DNA from 4 places in the Paenibacillus sp. FSL L8-0641 genome. Region 1 is predicted to be linked to each of the others. Evidence: riboswitches for the same ligand, from Rfam matches in the RefSeq annotation. Region 1 holds a riboswitch; each other region holds the start of a gene.
The links. A riboswitch is a leader RNA that binds a small molecule or an ion and turns the genes downstream of it on or off. The one in region 1 is predicted to bind cyclic di-AMP.
Positions count from the first base shown of each region.

Region 2: it holds a riboswitch for cyclic di-AMP, as region 1 does, so the genes downstream of both, MKY16_RS00535 (C40 family peptidase) here and MKY16_RS19775 (TrkH family potassium uptake protein) in region 1, are expected to answer to the same signal.
Region 3: it holds a riboswitch for cyclic di-AMP, as region 1 does, so the genes downstream of both, MKY16_RS06790 (hypothetical protein) here and MKY16_RS19775 (TrkH family potassium uptake protein) in region 1, are expected to answer to the same signal.
Region 4: it holds a riboswitch for cyclic di-AMP, as region 1 does, so the genes downstream of both, MKY16_RS00140 (3D domain-containing protein) here and MKY16_RS19775 (TrkH family potassium uptake protein) in region 1, are expected to answer to the same signal.

Region 1 is NZ_JBBOUW010000001.1:4,366,650-4,370,632, reverse strand. It holds gene MKY16_RS19780 (CPBP family intramembrane glutamic endopeptidase) at 1-1,346, opposite strand, end outside; cyclic di-AMP (ydaO/yuaA leader) riboswitch at 1,608-1,761, shown strand; gene MKY16_RS19775 (TrkH family potassium uptake protein) at 2,175-3,515, shown strand; gene MKY16_RS19770 (potassium channel family protein) at 3,534-3,983, shown strand, end outside.
Region 2 is NZ_JBBOUW010000001.1:133,996-137,978, reverse strand. It holds gene MKY16_RS00545 (M1 family metallopeptidase) at 1-806, shown strand, start outside; gene MKY16_RS00540 (hypothetical protein) at 818-1,645, shown strand; cyclic di-AMP (ydaO/yuaA leader) riboswitch at 1,922-2,059, shown strand; gene MKY16_RS00535 (C40 family peptidase) at 2,065-2,565, shown strand; gene MKY16_RS00530 (GNAT family N-acetyltransferase) at 2,868-3,374, shown strand; gene MKY16_RS00525 (4a-hydroxytetrahydrobiopterin dehydratase) at 3,453-3,752, opposite strand; gene MKY16_RS00520 (hypothetical protein) at 3,870-3,983, opposite strand, start outside.
Region 3 is NZ_JBBOUW010000001.1:1,500,779-1,504,761, forward strand. It holds gene MKY16_RS06770 (helix-turn-helix domain-containing protein) at 73-456, shown strand; gene MKY16_RS06775 (hypothetical protein) at 581-802, opposite strand; tRNA gene MKY16_RS06780 (tRNA-Leu) at 1,145-1,227, shown strand; gene MKY16_RS06785 (glutathione peroxidase) at 1,374-1,859, opposite strand; cyclic di-AMP (ydaO/yuaA leader) riboswitch at 2,326-2,498, shown strand; gene MKY16_RS06790 (hypothetical protein) at 2,614-3,009, shown strand; gene MKY16_RS26100 (potassium-transporting ATPase subunit F) at 3,193-3,270, shown strand; gene kdpA (potassium-transporting ATPase subunit KdpA) at 3,420-3,983, shown strand, end outside.
Region 4 is NZ_JBBOUW010000001.1:28,909-32,891, reverse strand. It holds gene rsmA (16S rRNA (adenine(1518)-N(6)/adenine(1519)-N(6))-dimethyltransferase RsmA) at 1-570, opposite strand, end outside; gene rnmV (ribonuclease M5) at 578-1,123, opposite strand; gene MKY16_RS00140 (3D domain-containing protein) at 1,270-2,418, opposite strand; cyclic di-AMP (ydaO/yuaA leader) riboswitch at 2,690-2,972, opposite strand; gene MKY16_RS00135 (TatD family hydrolase) at 3,174-3,944, opposite strand.

The DNA.
Region 1 (3,983 bases):
ATTTTTTTGACCATCGGAATACCAAACAGACGGTAGACAGTCTCTTCTCCAATACCTGCCATCCAGGCCATAATTGGCAGCAGCCATGGATAAGCCATATTGTAAGGGGATTGCGTGGCATCTGTTGTGGAGAATGTATTAAATGTGCGCTCCAGTATAAAGAATAAAATGGATTGTACCCCGAGTAAAATAAAGGCCCACAAGTAGCCGACATACATACTGCGAAGCACATACAGCCCGTAGCCCGGCTCTTTCGCACGTGGCCATGCATTCAGTCCAACCTGACGCATAAGTCCGTCACCGCCGACCAAGGAGAAGTAGAGCGCTACAGCCATGACGAAGGTAACACCAATCTGGAAAACCATAAGAAATATAAGCATGCCCTTACCGCCTGCTTCTGCTTGCAATAAAGGCAGCATGTTCATGGTCCCAGCTATACTAGCAATAAAGTATATAACGGATAGAACAATGCCGCGTACAAATGAAGTATGTCGTCGGGTGAGTGATGCATACACAATGGCAAGTACACCCAGCGCAAAGCTAAACAGGGCATAACCCGCATAGGTCATCCAATTCGCCCAAAATGTTTGCTTTTCGATATAATCGGTATAGGACGACGGGGCCGAAAAGCTTTGAGTGAAGGAGCGAACATCACCGTTTTCAAAAGTAAAAGCCAGTGTAAGTACCGAGGCGCCGATTTTTTTATCGTCTATGGTATACTTTAATCCGCCTTCTTGTTCAGTGGTCGCGAGCTTTAAATCCGCCGGCTTAAAGCCAAAGCGCTTCACCCATACAGCGGCCGCCTGCTCCTTGGCTTCAAGCGTCATGCCGTCCTCAGCCACACGTACAAGCCTGTTACGTGCTTGTTCATCCGTAGAAATATCAGCCTGCGTGTAATTGGTGCTGGAGGTGATCCGTTTAAAACTAACGACCTTCCCAGTGGATAAATCTACGTGAATTTGCAGCTTGCTCTTCGCTGAGGATTCAGGCAGATCGACCCGAAAGGTTTCGTAAGGGTAATTTTTCTTCCATGTACGGTCGTACTGTTGAAGCAGTTTTTCTCTAGATAAATAACCGTACAAATCTGTTTCGGCCTGATAGGTCACCAGAGGCTTCTCTGGCTGTGATTCAGTATATCCCAGCTCGGAGCGGGCGAAGTCCAATGCGTGTATAACCGCTTCTTGTTTGCTGATGACCTTTGCATTCATTACTGATTCTGGACTTGGATTGCTAAGCGAGGGAATAAGCAATTGAAAGATAAAAAAGCAAATCAGGCCAATCCCGCCCAGCAAGCCTAATTTTTTGAAGTTGGCCGTGAGCACGACCGGTTTCCCGATAGGATTCATGAGTTTCCTCCTTAATCTGTAAATAAGAACATCCATTAAAGATATCATACTGCACAGGTTCCCGCCAACAGACCAGCGATATTCATGAAAATAGAGTGAAAGCACTTTAAAGTTCCAATAAAATAAGATAAGCTGCGATTAAACGATGCCCATTCGCAAAATAAAGCCAATTTCACGTTTTTTCGACGAAATCGGTTTTGTGATCTGGATATAGAAGGATTATAATCTTGAGGCAATGCCTATAAAATACATAGGTAATGATATACAGTTGAGCCGAATTTCTATGGGAAAACGGGGGAACCATGTTACTGGGGTGAATTTTACAGCCGATCACTGGTGGATCGGAAGTGTAAATAGGGCATACTGTGCTGCCCGAATCCGTCAGCTAACCTCGTAGGCTATGAGCAGGAACCAAGTCAGGCACTCGGTTTTCCGGTGTCTTTTTTTGTGCGTATAAAAGTGTTTGGATTGGTTAGATAGACCGCTGCGGGTGCAGATTATTCTTCCGATTGCTGTTATCCCCGGATTTTTTGATTGTATACCCCCTTTAATGGTTAAAATCCGGAGATAAAGGCAAACGCTTCGCTTCTTCAGAACAATTCTGCCCCCTTCGCTACTGCCCGCCAATAGCACAGGGGGCCGAGTAGTGCTTGACATGCATTCTTCCTGTATTCAGGGAATGCTAATTATAGTTAACTAAGGTTTGGAAAAATCAAAAAATTCAGGGGCAACGACGATCGGAAGATCAAATGGAACGCGTAGCGAGCTTACACCGTATTAAATCACTGTTTTTATAGTTTTAAGGATTAGGAGAGAAGTGATGAATAGATGAATCCCAATGCAAGCTGGCTCCGGCTTTCTCCACCGCAGATATTCGTTGCGGGCTTTGCCATTATCATTCTAATAGGTAGTTTATTGTTAATGCTGCCGATCTCCAATACAACAGGAAAGCCACTTGCGTTTATAGACGCTTTGTTTACTGCCGCTTCCGCGACCTGTGTTACAGGGCTTGTCGTAAAGGATACGGGGACCTTTTTTACAACCTTTGGTCAAGTTGTTATCGTGGCGCTCATTCAGATCGGCGGCCTAGGCTTTATGACCATGGCTACCTTGATTGCACTGGTGTTCAAGCGTCGGATTTCCCTGCGGGAGCGTCTCATTTTGCAGGAAGCGATGAATCAGACTTCTGTAGAGGGAATTGTCGGGTTAATCCGTAAGGTATTACTGTACTCACTGGTTATTGAAGGCGTATGCGCTACGATATTCTCGGTTCGCTGGTCCTTTGATATGCCCGTAGGCAGGGCGATTTATTTTGGAATCTGGCATGCCATCTCCATGTTTAACAATGCTGGTTTTGATTTATTCGGTGAATTTCGCAGCTTGACAGGTTATGTATATGATCCGATTGTTAATTTTACAGCCATGTTTTTGATTATTTCAGGCGGCATTGGTTTTGTAGTGATGTCAGACCTGGCAGAATATCGCAAGCGCAAGAGACTGTCCTTGCATACCAAGGTGGTACTCAGCATGACGGGCGCTATGATTGTAGTCGGCACGCTCGTGATTTTTGTATTTGAGTTTACGAATCCGAAGACTCTCGGCTCGCTTGATTGGGGTGGTAAGCTATTGGGATCTTTATTCCAGTCCGTTACTCCCCGTACCGCAGGTGCCAATACCTTGGACATTGCAGGCTTGCGGCAGGCTACGCAGTTTTTTATCATCATACTCATGTTTATCGGGGCTTCTCCTGGCTCTACTGGAGGCGGGATTAAGACCACAACATTCGCCCTGCTCATTGGAGCGGTGATTTCGATGCTGCGGGGGCGGGAAGATATTGTACTGTTCAAGTACCGACTTGCGCAGGGACGAATTTACAAGGCTTTGACCATTACACTGCTGGGGTTGCTGTTCGTGATCGGGGTGACGATGATTTTGTCGGCAACCGAAGATCATCATTTTCTGATGATCTTGTTCGAGACGGTATCTGCGTTTGGTACGGTGGGGCTGTCGATGGGGCTTACACCTGATTTGACAGTCATAGGCAAGCTGGTGATTACCCTGACGATGTTTGCAGGTAGACTGGGGCCACTCACGCTAGCTTATGCACTGGGGCCGAAAAAGGGTAAAGAATTATATCGTCATCCGGAAGGTAAAATGATTATAGGATAAGGGAGTTTTCGAGTAGATATGAAGACGCAGCAGTTTGTAGTTATTGGCTTGGGGCGGTTTGGCTCAAGCCTGGCTTTGCAATTGGTGGATATGGGGTGCGAGGTGCTAGGCATTGACCGGAATGAGGATGTTGTGGACAGTATGAGTGAGATGTTGACACATACTGTCGTGGCGGACGCTACCGATGAAGACTCGTTGCGATCACTGGGCATCCGTAATTTCGATTGTGGCATTGTTGCTATTGGTGATGACATTCAGGTAAGCATCCTCACCGCCATTTTGCTGAAGGAGCTGGGTGTGAAAAAAGTCGTAGCCAAAGCCATATCTGTGCTGCACGGGCGTGCGTTAGAAAAGCTCGGTGTGGACCGGATTATTTATCCAGAACGGGATATGGGTATCCGGGTGGCTCACCAGCTAGTCACGCCTAATTTGCTCGATTATTTGGAGTTGTCTAAGGAATATAGTATT
Region 2 (3,983 bases), 4.2 Mb from region 1:
CTGGCTATAGTCTGGAACGGACATTAGTTCATGAGATTGGACATCAATATTTCTATGGAATGGTAGCCAATAATGAATTTGAGGAGCCGTGGCTGGATGAAGGCTTCACCTCCTATGCAGAGGAGCGACTTATGGAGCAAGAATATGGGCTTACCCCCAACTTGCCATTACAATCGGGACAGGTATCCTCCCCACAGCCGCTAAACCGTGAGTCATGGAAGTACGGCTCGGCTGCTGAGTACGCGCAAAATGCCTACTCTCGAGGCAAGCTGGTACTACGGGGCATTGAACGTCAGGTGGGTATGAAAAAAATGGATCGCATTATGCGGACCTACGTCCAGACGTACCGATTTAAGCATCCGTCCTCACTGGATTTTCAACGTATCGTGGAGAGAGTCACCGGACGCTCATGGAGCCACTATTTTGAACAGTATGTATATGACGGCCAGATGGCGGACTTTTCAGTGGATCACATCACAAACCACAAGCTGGAGAATGGATATGAAGCAGTCGTGACGGTCAGCAAAAAAGGGGCGGATTATCCCAAGATCCCTGTCCAATTTACCTTCAAGGATGGAACCACGAAATTCAAGGCTTGGGACGGTGCGGGCAAAAGCACAACTTTTCGGATCAAAAGTACTTCTCCCGTTTCCTATGTAACCCTTGATCCCCTATATACCATTGCACTGGAGAACAAGCATATTAACAATACCTTAAAAGCCGAATTGGACGAAAAGCAACAAACCCGTTGGAGTATAAGTGTAACCAAGCTGTTGGAGACACTGCTTGGAAGTCTGTCATGGTGAGGTGTCTATAGATGCGGACTGTTATAAAAGAGGGCTGGGCGCTGGTGCGCATACGATTCTATATCGTTATCATTTTATTTCTGTATCGACTACTGTGGGGGGTGTTTCTCTATCGACTGGTGCAGTCTGCCGTTATCCCGCTATTGCTCCGTTATCCTGATCAGGGTCAAAACGAGCTGGGACAGACCTTGTTTTGGATGGAGAGCCAGATTGCTCTGATGGACAGCCGGGAAGTACATGTGTATTTGTGGATACTACTAGGGGCGACTGTACTACGCATACTAATCACTCCCTTCATTAGAGCCGGAATATATCAAAGCCTGCATACCGATGCGACTGAGCCGCAAAGCCTGTCCTTTTTCAAAGGTATGAAACGCCATGGCATGTCGTCGCTGTTGTATTACATCATCGAGTTGGGACTGCTGCTGATTCCCGCCTTTTGGGTAGTACCGAGACTCTACCCTATTGTAGCAGGTACGCTTCAATCTCCCTCTTACCTGCTGCACTTGTTGCCCTATGCCATGGGATGGATGGCATACGGATGGTTCATTCGGCAGTGCATCCTGTATATGCAACTAGGCACTGTCGGTGGTCACGCCATACTATCGTCCCTGCTCGCCTTCTTTCGCCAGCTTCTCCCAGCTGTCGGTATATCCCTTTTGCTCGGTGCTTGTGTGCTGCTGGTCTTCGGTCTATTTGGCACCGTGGCGATGATTTGGACTGGCATGCTCGCGCTCATTCTCCAACAATCGTATCATTTTGTTACTAGTCTGGTCAGGCTGTGGCATATCAGTTCGCAGTACAGACTATGGCATACCGATATCTCCAGTAGAAGCTAAGCCCTTCCTTTATGTTAATCACTTCATTTCCGTCTGTCGAAAAAACTTTATGCATAACCGCGCAAACGGCACATAACTGAATACTGTTAACAAGATCTGTTCCTGGGACATTAGGAGCAGATTTTTTTTGTAACTTTTTGCAATGAAACATTTGCCAAAGCCAGCCGACTTTGTTACAATAATCGCAGTGAACTGATAGTAACAACTTTGTAATCTTTATTGTAACCTTTATCTCAAAAATATCGTTATTGTGAATACTGCTCTCCAAGGTGCACATCTTAAGTAAAGCCTAATTCCTGGCACCTAGGAAGCGGGGGAACCAGTTTGGGTGAATTGATCTCGCAACAGAGTGGTCATAGGGGAACCTTCTACCGAATCCTTAAGCTAACCTCGCAGGCATTGGAAGGGGTATATTTTTTTTGAAGAAGAAGCTAACGATCGCAGCTATGAGTCTTGCCATTGCCTTTACATCTTTTACATTCGGTGGCGGCAGTGCATTTGCAGACTCCAAGATGGACCAGGTCATCCAAGATGCCAAAGGAACGAACTACAGAAGCGGAGGCACTACACTCGAGGGATTCGATTGCTCCGGCTTCACAATGTATGTATTCAACAAACTGGGAATTAAACTTCCGCATCAATCTGGATCACAATTCAAAATGGGATCTTCTGTATCCCGCGATGAAATGAGGCCTGGGGACCTGGTGTTCTTCAACACCACAGGAAGAGGCATTTCCCATGTAGGTATCTTCGTAGGTGAAGGGAAATTTGCCCACTCCTCGACTTCACGTGGTGTAGTAGTTAGCTCACTGAACGAAAATTATTACGCTAACCGCTATGTCGGTGCAAAAAGAATTATGAGCACAGACGCTTACCATTCTGTAGCTTCAGATATTCCTGATGACGACAACGTAGAATAACTAACGCACAGCAAGCTAACTCTAGCCGCAATTTGATTCTGCCGGAATCGAATTGCGGCTTTTTATGTCCACAACATCAGCAATGATTATCTTTACTGACGAACTGACACCTCAAAAGGTTTCAATTTTAGCGAACATCGTCGGTTTTACCGTCACCGCTGGGGGAGCATATGAGCAGTAATTCCTTCTTATTGAATGTATACCCGTCTTGGGTATAAAATAAACACGCTTGCTATTCCCCTGCAACTTGTCTACAATCTGTTGTTAATGATTGAAGCACCTGTAAAAGGAGGATGGAACACATGCCGGCCTCAATATCCAACTATCGGATCGTACCGATGGACGAGCATCAAGCGGCTGCAATCTGTGAGTGGCGCTATGATCCACCTTATAACATATACGGTTGGCTCCCCTGGGAACAAATGAAGGCGCTTGAGGTCGAATTTGGAAGTCCCACGCTTCGCCAAGAGCAATATGTTGCCGTACTGGATGAAGAGAACAAGCTGATGGGATTTGCTCAATATTTTCCTATGATCGGTGTGACCCGGCTAGGTCTTGGCATGCATCCTGAAAGATGCGGACATGGCAAAGGCTCTGATTTTGTCCGTGCCATTGCAGAGGAAGCCCAACGACGCAACCCGAAGAATGAAATTGATCTAGAGGTGCTTACTTGGAATGGGCGCGCTATCCGGGCCTACAAGGCGGCTGGATTTGAGCTTACAGATACCTATGAACGCCAGACCCCCGACGGCAAGAAACCATTTTATTGTATGGTATATCGTCCCGAGCACCCAACCCAGGTTCTATGATAAAAGCGCCTTCGGCATACAACCACGATGTTGTATAGCGAAGGCGCTTTTATCATCATACGACAGATCATTACAAGCTCAATGACTGCTACGCATTTTTTCAAAAGCTTCATTATATTGTTGGGCTTCCTTAATATCCACGGCCATAATACCGCCATCGTCCCAAGAGGTCAAACGCAGAGTCACGGTCTTGTAATCAATCGTAATAAATGGATGATGATTGAATGCTTCAGATATAGCGGCAACTTCATCCACGAATGCAATCCCTTTCATAAAACTGGAAAAATTATATTTCCGAACGATCCAACGTCCTTCCTCCAGCTCCCAGCCCTCCAGTTTCTCCAGATGTGCTTCAATCTCTTCTTGTGTAAAAGGCATGTTACGAACTCCTCCCCGTTTATACGGAAGCCTTTCGACCGCTTAAATACGGCCAAAACTACGATATATTGGTGTACATATTACCACGGCCCCGTTGATAAATCCATAAGACGGACCTCAAATCAAAGGGACTGACGTCAGCTCCTCGTCCCCAATCAGTACATAGATACGATGCTGCTCCGGCTCATAGATCACAACGCCACTCCCTACAGTGATTGTGGGCTCTGTACC
Region 3 (3,983 bases), 2.9 Mb from region 1:
GGATTACTAATGAGTAAGGCTGAAAAATGAAAATTATTTCAGAAAAAGTTACTGTTTCGGAGGGGAAACATTTTGGGAGATCAAACTATTTATCAGCGCATTGAAGCTTTGATTAAAGATCGGGGAATGACCAAGAAGGCATTTTGTGAAAAGCTTAAAATCAGTTCAGGGAATCTCGGTGATTGGAGAAGGGGGAAAACAACGCCGGGTACCACTCATTTAATTCAGATTTCGGACTTTTTTAATGTATCGCTCGATTGGTTAATGAAAGGGATTAAGCCGGGAGAAGGCGTACTTCAGGAGCAGAAGGCTGCTTATTTTTTTGGAGTGATGGGGCCACTGAATTGCCAGGCAGAAGATCTTGAGACGGAAGAACAGAATTTTATTTTAGAATATGTTGAATTTGCGAAATATCGTAAGCAAAAAAGTGAGAAGGATAAAACAAAGCCGGAATGATTTTTTGGCTAAAGATTGTCTGGGTTGAAAACCCGTAAACGAACTGGAGGAGTTCGCTTTACGGGTTTATTTGGTTTCTTGGTGATATGGAATGACCTGTATGTAACTGGAATGCTTGTTGGATTTAGAGTGGCGATGCCTCCTTATAATCGTTATCGTCGATGTTCAGAATTGCAGCAACTTGTTTTCTGTACCTTTGTGCTTTGCGGGTGCCGTGAATCAGATTGGACAAGCGTGAAGGCGGAATATTGTGTGTCTCACAAAATGTTTTCTGATCCAGTCGAAGTTCGACAAGCCGTTGTTTGATGGCCCACCCGAAGGAGGTGACAGGCATTTTGTTGTTCAAAAGAAATCGCCCCTTACGGATTCTTACGGAATAATTGGTGTGTTATAATAATCATCAGTAAACATGTTAGAATTAACCATCTGAAACTATGATACACTTTTATACGTGTTTTTACAATCGTAAATACGTTATTTTGTCAAATTAATTACTTAGTTAAGTGCCAGGTGGTTCTGATAATCCGTAAGGGGGCAACATTAATGCATAGTTCAGCAAGCGGTTATCTTTATACAGGACGGTATTATTATCGCTCATATATGTAAGTTAAAATAATTATAATATTTTTGTTTACAAATAGTTGATGAGAGAGTATAATAAATCTGTTGCCTCAATACATTATGATTTGCGGTCGTGGTGGAATGGCAGACACGCTATCTTGAGGGGGTAGTGGGCGTACGCCCGTGGAGGTTCGAGTCCTCTCGACCGCATTATATGCAAGACCTAGTTAAAAAAGCATCCTGACACGGTTTACGTGAAAGGATGCTTTTTTTTGTTAAGTATTTTTCGTTATATTCTTTAGCCACGGAAGCCACGGTTGCAACAGGTCGTTTATTAACTGTGATAATGAAGAATGTCAGTTTTGCTGCAAAAGCTTCTCTATATCTCCCGCCAGCTTATCTGGAGTAGTTTGCGGTGCATAGCGCTTAAATACGTTACCTTCTCTTGTAATTAAGAATTTAGTAAAATTCCATTTGATCGCTTTGGACCCTAATACCCCCGGAGCTGTTTGGGTCAGGTAGCGAAATAAGGGGGGTGCTTGATCGCCATTGACATCTGTCTTGGCGAACATCGGAAAGGTGACACCATATTTGATCTGGCAAAACTCGGAGATCTCCTCACTGGAACCTGGCTCTTGTTTGGCAAACTGGTTGCTGGGAAATCCCAAAATTTCGAGCCCCTGTTCATGATACTGGTCATATAGCTCTTGTAGCGCTTTGTATTGGGGGGTTAACCCACATTTGCTGGCAGTGTTCACGATAAGCAGAACGTTCCCTTCAAATGTGGATAACGGAATTTGTTTCCCTTGCAGGGTTTGCGCATCATATTCATAAACGGTCATAGCATCTCTCCTCATTCAATATCCAGCAATTAAATTGTAGACAATTCAAAGAAGGGTTGCAAGTCTGGAAAAGCTGTATAAAGACCTCAGGCGCTGTAAAATCGTATTTTGCTCAAAACAGTAAATCGCACCGCAAATGGAGCGAATTAAGGTGTTTCTTCTTATAAAAGTGGGTTCAATCGGTGTTTAGCTGGTACATATAGCGTATTTTCTTCTCTTTTTACAAAAAAAGGCCAATAACGCTTTACCCTACGCCAATATTGACATGCTTGTCATTTTCAAAAAAGGATGAAAAACAGAGATTGAAGGAGCTGTGAGAGGCATAGTTGCATTGTAAGCGTTATTATTCATCTTCTATGCTCTAAAGGCCGATTTATAACCCTGCAGTTGAGCTTTACAGTCTTCCATGCGCGGGTGTATGATTCAAGACGTAATTTCAAATTAACTTGAATGAAGCAACAACGAAATGTCTACAGCGCTGAATTTTGCAGTTGCAAAAGCGGGGGAACCAATCGAGACTGTACGGCTTCGGAAGCCGTGTGTCTCATGGGGTGAATTTTCCGGTCAAGTGCCAGAAATAGGGCGACTCTCACGTCCGAATCCGACAGCTAACCTCGTAAGCGTACAGGGAGAGGCAACAAACCGCCGTGTGCAGCCATGGTTTATTTTATCATGGATATGTCAGAAGCCGGAGGAAAGCCTTTTTCCTTCGGCTTCTTTTTGTTGTCTTTTTATACCGGGAGAGGAGCTACTGATGGAAGGTCGGTTAATTATTGTCACTGCACCGAATGAAGCGGGCAGAAGTTTTGTGAAATTGCTTATTTTTAAAAAATTGGCGTTTGCAGTTCTCACGAATAGCGCCCAGGAGGAACGACAGCTCAAAAAAATGGGTGTGGAGCACATTGTCCGCATCAATACCATGCAAGCGGGAAAATGGAATTTTCCAAAAAAAGAAATTGGTAGTGTGTATTTGTTCGAGAACAGCTTGAATCTGACTTGCCGTTTCCTGCAAATATGTCGACCACTAACATCGGAATCGATCTATGTTATTACACACGGCTGTAATCCACAAGGAATTTATCGGGGATTGGGAGCGGACCATGTGATCTACACATTGAACGGAGAGGTGGGTTTTCTGCTGAACGGATAAGCACTTATGACATAGTTGTTTTATGATTTTATGATGGAATAAGAATGGCGATCTGAGGACCGATACGGAGGGTATAAACATGATGGATATATACATGCTGCTCGTCATGGCTGTGAGTTATGGAGTGATACTGCTGTTTGTACGCTGGTGTGATGCGCAGACCTCTAAAGGAGGACGAAGAGGATGATCGTTATACTCGGGCTTACAGCTATTGTGTTTATGTATTTAATCTACGCACTCCTGAACCCTGAAAAGTTCTAGTCACTTGTAGGGATAGAGCGGGCGGGAACAACAGATCTGAGCATTAAAGCATATTGGTAGCAGTTTTTCGCAAACGTGTGCACTTCATAGATGGTCTGAATCGGGTCTGTTGTTCCAAACGCAGGAGCATTTTGAAGGAGGAATAGAGGATGGAGCTGCTTCAAATTGGAATTGTGATCGTTATATTGCTGCTCTTGGTAAAGCCAATGGGTACATATATGTATCATGTATTCTCGAATGAACCGAATCGGACGGATCGGATTTTTGGCAGAACAGAAAAGCTGATTTATAAGGTAGTAGGCTTGAAGAAAGTGGAGAGCATGCGTTGGACTACGTATGTTATGAGTTTCATTGCTACGAACGCCGTGCTTGTGGCAATCAGCTACTTGCTGTTGCGTTTACAGGGAATGCTTCCCGGTAATCCGGCTGGAAACAGTAATATGGAAGCATCACTAGCTTTTAATACGGTAATCAGCTTTATGACGAATACGAATCTCCAACATTATAGCGGAGAAAGCGGGCTTACGTATCTGACACAGATGGCGTTCGTCACGATGATGATGTTCACTTCGGCTGCTTCCGGTTTTTCGGTTGCTGCGGCTTTTATGAGAGGATTGACGCGGCGCGGTGAAGGGATGGGCAATTTCTTTCAAGATTTTATTAAAGCTATTATAAGGATTTTCCTGCCGCTGGCCTTTGTGCTTACGCTGGTG
Region 4 (3,983 bases), 4.3 Mb from region 1:
ACAGACTAATTCAGGTTCGCTGTAATATTGTACTGCAATGCTCAGACTACCGTAATCCTTCGTTCCAGGAGACGCAGCCATACGCTCAGCCACTTCTTTTTGGATCATAACGACGATATTCTCCAAAGGGAGCTTGTCCTCCAGTAGCCTCATCAGAATCGGTGTAGTAACGTAATACGGCAGATTAGCCACGACACTTACTTTACTCACGTCTGCAAAATCAGCTGCAAACACCTCGCGTAAATCCAGCTTCAGCACGTCTCCATGACGTACCTTCACATGCTCATAAGGGGCCAACACTTCTTCGAGAATTGGCAGTAGCCGCTGGTCAATCTCAACAGCGGTAACTACCTTGGCCGATTGCGCCAGCTTCTCGGTCAAAGCGCCAATCCCAGGACCAATCTCAAGTGCGCCCTTCGTCTCATCCAATCCGGCAGCATTCACAATCTTATTGAGAATATTTTGATCAATCAGGAAATTTTGTCCCAAACTCTTTTTGAACGAAAAACCGTGCCGTTGAATAATTTCCTTTGTACGCCGCGGTGTTGCTATATCTTGAATTCCTGTCATACGGATATCACAATCCTTCACTTTCAATTTGTGCCAGCGCTCCGGCAAATTCCTCGCGGCTGATCTGAAATACAGAGAGCCGTTTATGTAGCTGCTTTCCGTTACAATAACCAATACCCAGCACATTCCCTAAGGCCATACGGCGTGCAGCAGCATTGGGGTGGGTGATAAGTCCAGCATCAATCAGGTCCGCCCACTCAATCAGCGGGTCGGCGCCTTCTACTGTCGTATGAACCCGTGCGAGAGCGTGTCTGATCGCTTCCGGTGAGGCATTCTCCACACCAATATCTCCTTTGCGCGTCGCTTCTGCCTCGGGTATAAAGGCCTGCTTGCAGCCGGGTACCTTGGAAGCGATAATCTTACGGATGCGCTCCCCTGCATGATCGGGATCGGTTAAAATGATGACCCCCCGCCGCTCCTGCGCCAATGCAATTTTACGCAGCGTCATTTTATTAATGGCTGAGCCGCCAGTTTCTATCGTATCCGCTTCAACAGCGCGGCGAATGGCCACCGTATCATCCCGGCCCTCTACCACAATCACTTCCTTGATCATTTGCATTTCCCTCCACTGCTACACAGCAAGCTATATTTATCTTTCCCTGCTTTTGAAAACAAAATAAGAAGAGGATATCCTCTTCTTAGCATGGCATAACTATGTTGTTAATACTATCGCATTGCCCTCAACATACACAACCTGTTTTAGTTGATTTCAGGCTTTACCGGTCCGATAACATATACGGTTTTACCGTGCTTACGACCAAATTGGTTGGCTCGGCTCAAACTCTCATAATACACATCGATTTTGTGGCCTTTAATCGCGCCACCGGTATCCTCCGCACGGCGGAAGCCCACCCCTTCGATATACACCCACCAGCCGATTGGAATTATACTCGGATCGACAGCGATGGTACGGCCTTCCGTCACGCGCGTGCCGGATGCAGTACGTGTACCGATACCTGGCTCCTGTGAGGAATACGCCGTCATGGAGACATTTTGTAAAACTTTGCTATATTTAAAATTGACGCCTGCTTTACGGACAGCACTGCCCGAACTAACCGTTGTTGTCTTAACCGCATCATTGGGACCGACGGAAGCAGCAAGAACGACCGGCTTTTTCTTCGTTCCTACCGCAATAACCTTATCCACACGGTTCTGTGCAACTTCCTTGTTAACCAGCTGTTTGGATACCAACTTTCCATCATGATATACCTTTTGAACGTGCTGGACTACCACACCCGATTTGCCGCTTTGAATGACCCGATTATCGCCTTTATAAAGACTTGGATCGGCCGTTTTGATGACCTGATAAGGCACCTGTTTTTTCTGTTCGACCTGCTGTTTCTTCACACGGACGATTTTTATGTCCATGTTAGACGAAACAGAGGCATCCAACGCAGGATAAACTTTATCCGTTGACGATAATTTATAGCCCGAGGTACGAATGGCACCTTCTACTGTATTTTCTGTTGTGTACAGCTTTTTCGTCTCATTGCCTGAAGATACTTTAACTTGATTGGCACGTTTAATGACTACGCGGTCCCCATCCTGTACTGCTCCATTTAGCGGCATAGAAATTGTATCATGCGGCTGAAGTGAAATGGAATGCTCGCTCAGCAAATCTTGAAGCTTGGATTCCCGGGTTTCTACCGCAGATGCCTTGCCATCAATGACAAAAAAGACTTGTTTTTTAGATTGCGTGTACATCAGAATTGAAATCATAATCGTTAGCGCGATTAGAAAAATAGCAACCAAAGCAGCCTGGCGCACATTCTCTTGCTTCCAACGCAATACGTAAGACATGCTGGATGAGCGTGACTCATGGGTCTCCTCTTTTTGGAAAATGCCCATTTCCTCCGTCCTCCTTACATAGCCCGCCGTCTGGAGTAAGACATAGTTGAGATTTGACGTGACTATAACAGATTTTCTACAAGACAAGCCCAAACTGCGACTGTCCTGCACCATGTACCCGTCTTCGCGGCATGCTGTCCTCCCCTGTTTAACCACAGTATGATGACAGATTTTCTTTTATTCACAACAAAAAAAGCCAAAGAAAGAGACTAGAGAGCTCTTTCGTGGCTTCCGGCATGTGTGAATATGCGGGAAAACTCATGCACGAGATGGCTTCTCTCTTGTTACGCTTACGGGGTTAGCTGTCGGGTTCGGACGTAGAGAGTCGCCCTAGCTTGGGTCAACCGCTCATGGCGGTCGCCTTCACATTCACCCCGAAGACCCAGAAAGAAATCGAAATACGGCTCCTCTACCTGTTCAATCCCATCTGGGAAAAGAATTTAGGTCGAGCCGGCTGGCGGAAGAGACGTTCCCTTCTTGCACATAAGCCGGACGTACTGTAAGCCATATCGGTTCCCCCGTTCCCTGTAAAAGGGACTCAGCGAGACTGGTTCATGAAATGACTTGTTGATGTTTACATTCAAACAACAATTCACTGAAAAGATGATATCCTGTTTCCATGCATGTTGTAAAGCAGGTTTCAAGTACATTTTTCAAAATATTCGGTTAAAATATTGTAATATTCTCGAGTTTCCTGCAACAAATTCATGATTAGCTTCGTCTATCTCTTTATTTTGATCGATTTCTTCGCTTTTTTATTGAATGTCAAATCGTTCCAAGGCATTTTGGGTCGTTATTGACACTAATTCCTCCACTGTAATCCCCTTAATTTGGGCTGCAGCCTCTGCTACCAGTCTCACATGCGCAGACTCATTTCGCTTCCCGCGAAACGGATGCGGCGTCAGGTAGGGCGCGTCCGTTTCAATGAGCAGACGGTCCAGTGGCACCTGTGCCAGCACCTCTTTTGGCTGCTTGGCATTTTTAAACGTAATAGGACCACCGAAGGAAAGGTGAAATCCCATATCCAGCACCATTTGGGCTGTCTCCCAGCTCCCAGAAAAGGAGTGCATGACTCCGCCAATCTCACTCGCTTTTTCCTCACGCAAAATCTTAACAATATCTTCATGGGCATCCCGGTTATGAATAACAATGGGCATTTTGAGCTCACGAGCCAGACCAATTTGATTTCGAAACACCCGATGCTGAACATCCTTCGGTGATGTATCCCAATAATAATCCAGACCGATCTCTCCGATGGCTACGACCTTCTTATGACTGCATAACGATGCAATCCATTCTAAATCGCCCTCTTGCATTGTAATCGCATCCTGCGGGTGCCATCCAACTGCCGCATAAATAAAATCATACGTCTCGGCCAATTTCATGGTGGATGGAATGGTCTCACGATTAAATCCGATATTGATCATCCGCGTTACTCCTGATTCGACAGCACGTGCTATAACTTCTTCACGATCTTCGTCAAATTGTGGCGCATCCAAGTGAGTATGAGTGTCGAACAAATCCAAGGTTTACATCTCCTTTTTTTACTTACATTTCTATATAGT